2 linked regions of the Lactiplantibacillus plantarum genome follow. The protein of the gene in region 1 interacts with the protein of each later gene in a pairwise test. Links are inferred from orthologs where the notes say so. Each region holds a gene or a part of one and is shown on either strand. Other genes may lie near its edges.

Region 1 (4,321 bases):
GGAAACAGGAGCAGGCAAAGAATTTGCCGTAACGGCCCATCTTCACAACCATTGGCGCGCCACAAATATCACAATTGAAGCCCGCTAATTCGTCTTTGATTTGGATCTTCTCCATACTTTCCTCAGCCGTTGCAACTTCTTTAGAAAACGGCTTGTAGAAACTATCGACGACTTTGACCCAGTTTTCCTTACCTTCTTCAGTCGCATCCAACTGTTCTTCTAAACTGGCAGTAAAGCCGACATTAACGACATCCGGGAAGTATTCCTGAATAATATCGTTAACGATCTCACCGAGTTCAGTCGGCACAAACCGGCGCGCTTCTAATTTGACGTAGTAGCGCCGCTGAATCGTATCCAGGGTTGGTGCGTACGTTGATGGCCGCCCCACACCATTTTCTTCCAATGCTTTGATGAGGTTGGCTTCAGAGTAACGTGCGGGTGGCTGGGTGAAGTGTTGTTGCGGATCAGTCTTCGATAACTTGACCACATCACCTTCACTTAAATCTGGTAAGACGTTATTCTTTTCCGTCTTATCGTAGATCTTCGTAAAACCAGCAAACTTCGTCTTCGACCCGTTCGCCCGGAATTGGACGTCATTTTGGTCGATCGTGACCGCCATTGTATCAAGTACTTCGGGCGTCATCTGACTAGCCACAAACCGTGACCAGATCAGCTGGTATAACCGGAATTGATCCTTCGTCAAGTAGTCTTTGATGCTAGCTGGTGTCCGGAAGACGGATGAGGGTCGGATTGCTTCATGGGCATCCTGAGCGCCTTCTGGTAACTTGCCCTTGACAGGTTTGGTGGCCGCATATTCTGCGCCGTATTCTTTATGCAAGAATTGTGACGCTTCGTGCTTCGCAATCGACGAAATCCGCGTCGAGTCAGTCCGCATATAAGTGATTAAGCCGACGCTACCTTCCTTACCACCAACATTGATGCCTTCATATAATTGTTGTGCTGCCATCATGGTCTTACGCGTCCGGAAATTCAACTTCCGGTTGGCATCCTGTTGCATGGTAGAGGTTGTAAATGGCGGCGCCGGGAACCGTTTACGTTCTTTTTTGACGACTTTGACGACATTAAAATCGCCATTCCGGTCTAATTGGCCCAAGATTTTTTGCACCGCATCGTTGTCATCCAACGGTTGCTTCTTACCATGGGTTCCATAAAAACTTGCCATGAATTTGGAACGACCCTTTTGAAATTCACTATCGATCGTCCAATACTCTTGGGGTTTGAACGCTTTAATTTCATTTTCACGTTGAATGATCAAATCTAGCGCGATCGATTGCACCCGACCGGCCGATAACCCCTTTTTGACCTTTTTCCACAATAATGGACTAATTGAGTAACCCACTAACCGGTCCAAAATTCGCCGGGCCTGTTGGGCATCCACTAGATCCATATCAATTGAACGCGGTTCCTTAAAAGCGTTTTTGACCGTATCCTTGGTGATTTCATTGAAGACGACCCGGTTTTTATCCTTAGGGTCAAGTCCTAATAAATAGGATAAGTGCCAAGCAATGGCTTCCCCTTCACGGTCCGGGTCAGATGCGAGGTACACGGCTTTGGCTTTTTTAGCCTCTTTCCGCAATCCTTTGATCACATCACCCTTACCGCGAATCGAGATATAGTGCGGTTCATAGTCGTTATCCACGTCGACACCCATCTTGCTCTTCGGTAAATCTCGAATATGGCCCAGACTAGCGACGACTTTATAAGAACGACCTAAATATTTCTCAATCGTTTTTGCTTTAGATGGTGATTCCACGATCACCAATTTTTTAGCGGGCGTTTTGCTTTTCCGCTTGGTAGCAGTTTTAGTTGCGGTCTTCCGCTTTGCCGCCGGTTTGGCTTTAGTTGTACTTGCAGCCACTCGATCAGCTCCTTACAGGTTTCATTATCATTATTATAAATATCAGTTTAAGAAATCCCTGTAATCATATTTCAAAAATTTCGTGTTGTCAAATTTTTGGTAAAAACTCTTCTATTATATGTCGCGAATTTAAGACTGGTTTGGCCCCCGCAACGATCAATTGATTGCACCCAACTGAAAATGGTGCATCAATTGGTCCAGGTACCGCCAGAACGTTGCGATTGTTTTGTAACGCGATATTAGCAGTGATCAGACTCCCAGAATGGGCCTGCGCCTCGACCACGATAACCGTTTGGCACAGCCCGGCAATAATCCGGTTACGAGCAACGAAGTGGTATGGTTCCGGACCCACCCCCAGCGGGTACTCACTGATTAGTAAACCGACCTGACTAATTTGCTGCTGTAGGTCACGGTGTTGACGGGGGTAACTAATATCCAGCCCGGTCCCAATCACCCCGATTGTCGGTAAGTTAAAACGAAGGGCGGTCCGATGTGCAAAACCATCGGCTCCCTTCGCTAGTCCACTGACAATGGTCAACTTTGCCGTTGCTAACGGTGCCAATAATTGCGTCGTGACCCGTTCCGCATACGATGTGGCCTGCCGAGCACCAACAACCGCAAGTTGACGTGTCGTTAGTAACGCACGCTGCCCGCGCAAAAACAACACTAATGGTGGTTGATAGGCTTCTAATAAGGCCGGTGGGTAATCATCATCCAAGATTGTTAAAATATCAAGCTGCGCATGGCGTTTTAGTCGCTGTTGAAACGCCATACTTTGCCAATCAGCGGTAAAACGCCCCTGCTGACTAGCAGTTAAATGGGCCAACTTACCTAATCGGCGGGGATCAGTGACGACCGTCTGAACCTGCCGACAGTGTTGTAACACGCGTACCATCCCGGCATACCCGATGCCGTGCGCTAAATGTAATCGAATCAATAAACTTCTTAATTGCATGTTATCACGACTCCTTAAGTTCGCCCTTGTTGACATTAGTCGTCAACGGAACGGCTTCTTTAAAGAGTAGTTACGGATTTAGACCCGCTTAGCATTTCGAACCGGTGAAAAAGATTGGCGATGAATCGGCGTAGCGCCGAGACTGGCCAACCCGGCCAAATGCTTAGCAGTCCCGTAGCCCATATTATCAGCAAAGTCGTACCCGGGATACACTTGATCATACATTGTCATTAAGTGATCCCGGACGACTTTGGCGACAATACTAGCCGCCGAGATGCTCGCGCTTTTCGCATCGCCCTTGATTAGACGGGTCTGTTCAATTGGTACCGGCACCTGCATCGCATCAACTAGTAAACGTGTTGGCCGGACGGACAGGTTACGGACGGCTTGGGCCATTGCGACTCGGGTCGCCTCATAAATGTTTAATTGATCAATTTGTTGGGCATCCGCAACGCCGATTCCCACGGCAACCGCTTCTTCTAGGATCCGTGGCATCAGGGCCGCCCGTTTCTTAGCGGTTAATTGCTTTGAATCATTGACTTCTAGCAAATCAAAATGATCGTCCAAGACTACAGCGGCAGTTACGACTGGTCCAGCTAACGGGCCGCGACCAACTTCATCGATCCCAGCAACGTATTGTCCGCCGTGGGCCCAAAAATCCCGTTCTAAACGCATATGTTGATTAAACCGTGTCACTAACGCCGCCTGTTTTTCAGCTTGTCGCAAATAGTGTTGATAAGCCTGTTGTACGCCCTTGCGAGGATCGGCTTGAGCCGCGGCTAGAAGCGCTGCCGTTGGTTGGTCAGCCAGTAGCCGTTTAAAATCCGCAATCGTTCGTTCAGGCATCGGGTTGATCCCCCGTTAAGTCGAGCGTAAAACGACCGAGCCGGCCCTTGCGAATATCTAAGAGGAAGGCCACGCAGAAACGTTCCCAGTCATCGCGCATCCCCGCATTTTTCGTCATCGCAATCAGTAATTCCGGATTTGGTAAGGCCAACTGCTCAGCCGTCAAATGATAACGATCGACTAAGCGTGCCGCGTAGTGCTGCTTGAAGAAGTCCAAGGCAAACAAAGCGACGTCATCGTTAGGATAGATATTTTCCTTAATCGCACCCGTGACGGCCAGCTTGGTACCAACGACTTGGTCTTCAAACTTCGGCCATAAAATCCCTGGGGTGTCGAGTAATTCCAATTTATTGGACGCTTTGAGCCACTGTTGGCCCTTGGTAACGCCCGGACGATCACCGACTTTGGCAATTTTTTTATTGACAATATGGTTTAATAAGGTCGATTTACCAACGTTGGGGATACCGACACAAACTGCGCGGATTGGCCGATTAGTAATGCCACGGGCCGCAATTTTTGCTAACTTGTCAGCTAACATGTCACTAGCCGCTTGCGTCATTTGCTTACCAATCGTACGGCTACGTGAATCGACCGCGATCGCAACTTGACCCTGGTCTTCGTAATACTTGACCCAGTCAGCT
Region 2 (3,755 bases), 400 kb from region 1 along the record:
CGGATGTTACGACCTTCCCGACCAATAATCCGGCCTTTCATGTCGTCATTCGGCAAAGAAACGACCGAAACCGTGGTTTCAGAAACCATATCGGCAGCACTTTGCTGAATCGCTTGGACAATTAAGTTTTTGGCTTCTTTTTCAGACTGCGCTTTCACTTCGTCCGTATTTTCTTTAATTAACACGGCCCGTTCATGCGTTAATTGTTCGCGCGTTTGGGTCAAAATCTGATCGCGAGCTTGTTCTTGCGACAAGGCGGCGACCCGTTCTAACTCAGCTTGACGTTGCGTGATTAGTGAAGCTGCACTTTGTTGCTGTTGTTCAACGCGTTTTTGCTCATTGGCAATCTTATCTTCTTTTTTACCTAAAGCATCCTCGCGCTTTTCAAAAGTATTCTCTTTGTGATCTAAAGTTTCTTCACGTTGAAGCAACCGGTCTTCTTGCTTTTGAACTTCATTCCGACGTTGCTTTAACTCCGTTTCAACTTCAGCCCGGTAGCGATGACTCTCTTCCTTAGCTTCAAGGACTTTTTCTTTCTTATGAGTCTCCGCTGCCCGTTTGGCCTCAGAAATAATACCTTCGGCTGTGTTCCTGGCAACGTCCAATTCTTTTTCATGGACGTTCTTGCGTACATAGTAACCAATCCCATAACCGACAACAATTGCGATGACTGCGAGGATTATACCGAAAACATTCATGTTTCCACCTCCGCACCACCAAAATCCAGTTAACATAAAATCAACTACAAATTTTCAGATGTTATATTTTGATTATTTACACACTTGTTATTCTAATGTTAGAAACGAATAGTGTCAACTTAAAGTCTTATGGCAACCGCTCTCTGCAGGCTACTTTTGTCGTGCAAACAAGCTAAGTATGTACAAAAAACGCCCAAAATAAATATTTTGGGCGTTGCATAACAAACTGTCTATTTTTCGGTTGGTTGGTCGCCGAGATCGAGAGCAGTTTCCGCTGGTGTCGCTTTAGTGGACTTACTTTGACCCTTACTGCCATTCTTAGCAGTTCCCTTATCCTTAGCTTCTTTGGCCTGATCATCAGTTTCAGACGTTTCTTCACCAGTTGCATCCATACCATATGCATCACGAACCTTTTGGCGAATCTCCGTCATGACATCAGGATGCTCGTCCAAATACTTCTTGGCATTTTCACGGCCTTGACCAATGCGATCGTCACCATATGAATACCAAGAACCACTCTTCTTAACAATATCCTTTTCAGCAGCCATATCAACAATTTCACCAGTTTGTGAGATACCTTGACCATACATGATATCCACTTCGGCACGCTTAAATGGCGGTGCAACCTTGTTCTTAACGACTTTGATCCGGACACGGTTACCAATAATATTGGTTCCTTCCTTGATCTGTTCTGCCCGCCGTACTTCCAAACGAATCGTGGCGTAAAATTTCAAGGCCCGACCACCAGGAGTCGTTTCAGGATTACCAAACATCACACCAACTTTTTCACGAATTTGATTGATAAATAACGCGATTGTCTTGGTTTTGTTCAATGTCCCTGATAACTTCCGGAGCGCTTGTGACATCAGCCGCGCTTGTAACCCAACGTGTGCGTCACCCATTTCACCTTCAATTTCGGCACGTGGCACTAAGGCCGCCACCGAGTCAACAACTAAAATATCGACCGCACCACTGGAAACTAAGGCATCTGCAATTTCAAGCCCTTGTTCACCAGTATCTGGTTGCGAAAGTAACAGGTCATCAATGTTGACCCCTAGGTGTTCCGCATAAACGGGGTCTAGTGCGTTTTCAGCATCGATATAGGCCGCCGTACCACCCTGCTTTTGAACTTCAGCAACCGCATGTAGTGCCACGGTCGTTTTACCTGAACTTTCAGGACCGTAGATTTCCACGATCCGACCACGTGGGTAGCCGCCGACACCCAACGCGTCATCTAAGGCCAACGATCCACTTGAAATCGTTGAAATAGTCGTCTGGGCAGCGTCACCCATCCGCATAATCGCCCCTTTACCGAAATTCTTTTCGATCTTTTTCAGGGCGGTATCTAGTGCTGCTTTCCGTGCATCAGCCAAATTATTTCCTCCTTTGGTGCTCGTTTCTAACTCTTAATATCATAGCTGTTCAAAGTTAGAATTGCAAGCAAAAAGCGAACAAAAGTTCGTATTATTTTTTTAAGTCCGTATCTTCATTCAATGCATGTCTCAATAGGTCTAACCCGGCCATCACACTGCGTTCCCGAATTTGTTGTCGATTACCAGCAAAATGGTACTGCTTGGCCTTCACGGGTCGATCACGGTAAGCAAGACCAATCCATACCGTTCCAGCCGGTTGACCTTCCAAGGTTCCTGGACCGGCAACGCCTGTAAAACTGATACCAACATCAGTATTTAGCTGCTGCTTAGCACCACTCGCCATGGCCTTAGCGGTCGCTTCTGAAACCACGCCCTCAGCGTCAATAATTGCTTGTGGAACGTTCACTAGCTGATGTTTGGCCTCATTCGCATACGTTACAAAGCCGCCCGGAAAGATTGCGGAGACCCCGGACACACTGCCGATGGTACTCTGAAACAGCCCAGCTGTTAAGCTTTCAGCGGCTGTAATACTCAGCTTAGCCGCAATCATTTGATTAATAACAGTAGTAACTAACGAGTTATCGTCTCCATAACCGTAAAAGTACGGCCCAATGGTAGCCTTGATCTGGTGGTCAACTTTGTCGATCATTCCCCTTGCAGCCGTTTCCGTCATAGCTTGGGCACTCAATCTGAGGGTAACCTCGTTAGTCTTGGCATAGGGTGCGATCGTAACCGCCTGCTGTTCATCAATCAAGGGGTGCAACCGGGTCGCCAATTCAGACTCACTGATGCCATAAAAACGCATCACTCGCGAATAGATTTGGGCTTGTTCCCCATATGCAGCTGCCAATTTCGGTTTTGCCTCAGAATCAAACATTACGGCTAACTCACGGGGTGGACCTGGCAATAACAAGAAATCAGCACTATTTTCTGACTGATAAAACGCACCAACAGCCATTCCGTTATGATTAGTCAACGGTTGCGCGCCTGCCGGATACAATGCCTGTAATCGGTTGTTGGCCGTCATTACTTTGTCATTAGTGGCAAACCAGGCCGTAATTTTTTGCATTGCTGCCTGATCTTCAACCAAGGCAACATTCAAATAATGCGCGAGCGTCTGCTTCGTCAAGTCATCCTTGGTCGGCCCCAAACCACCCGTTAAAATAACTAAGTCATTCCGCTGGGCCGCAATTTCAATGACGGTCGACAAACGTTGCCGATTATCACCAACCACCGTTTGATAATAGCTATCAATTCCTAATTCGGCCAATCCACGTGCGATGTACGTACTATTCGTGTTCGTAATCTGACCCAGTAAAATCTCGGTACCAACCGCGATTATTTCTGCTTGCATGCCATATATGCCTCCCCGTAATCCTATCGATTACACTCAGTGTGGGCGCGATGATTAGCGTCCTACATTAAGTATATACGAAAATGACGATCGACCCCATTAAAAAGATTAGCATTTTCAAATACCTTCATTTGACATAACCTGCCAACGCGACTCATCGTTAAAATTATCGACTGACAGGAGTCATGATTAATTAATAAGGGCAACACGTTAATGGTATACAAAAACGTCTCACCGAATGCAAGACTCGGTGAGACGCTCATGATTAATTTTATTTGAAGCCATCTGCAAACACGTCACGATTCTGAACAAAATAATCAATGCCAGAAT

What was found. The genes of interacting proteins can lie anywhere in the genome.
Region 2: the proteins of dprA (region 1) and recA interact in binary tests that used the Bacillus subtilis proteins (3 or more experiments, as listed by UniProt). The link is inferred for Lactiplantibacillus plantarum from one-to-one orthologs.

The regions. Positions count from the first base shown.
Region 1 is NZ_CP039121.1:1,716,082-1,720,402, forward strand. What follows is about bases 902-3,650. They hold dprA (DNA-processing protein DprA), read right to left. Parts: upstream 2,835-3,650; coding sequence 1,968-2,834; downstream 902-1,967. Other genes in these bases: topA (type I DNA topoisomerase), read right to left, coding at 902-1,879; E5260_RS07950 (ribonuclease HII), read right to left, coding at 2,913-3,650. Also shown: more of topA, read right to left, coding at 1-901; more of E5260_RS07950, read right to left, coding at 3,651-3,680; ribosome biogenesis GTPase YlqF, read right to left, coding at 3,673-4,321. UniProt on the Bacillus subtilis protein: Protein that helps load RecA onto ssDNA during transformation. Binds cooperatively to circular ssDNA, is able to bridge different segments of DNA. Favors the loading of RecA onto SsbA- or SsbB-coated ssDNA and formation of RecA-DNA filaments.
Region 2 is NZ_CP039121.1:2,121,919-2,125,673, forward strand. What follows is about bases 1-2,970. They hold recA (recombinase RecA), read right to left. Parts: upstream 2,072-2,970; coding sequence 929-2,071; downstream 1-928. Other genes in these bases: rny (ribonuclease Y), read right to left, coding at 1-698; E5260_RS09950 (competence/damage-inducible protein A), read right to left, coding at 2,163-2,970. Also shown: more of E5260_RS09950, read right to left, coding at 2,971-3,425; pgsA (CDP-diacylglycerol--glycerol-3-phosphate 3-phosphatidyltransferase), read right to left, coding at 3,697-3,755. UniProt on the Bacillus subtilis protein: Multifunctional protein involved in homologous recombination, DNA repair and competence.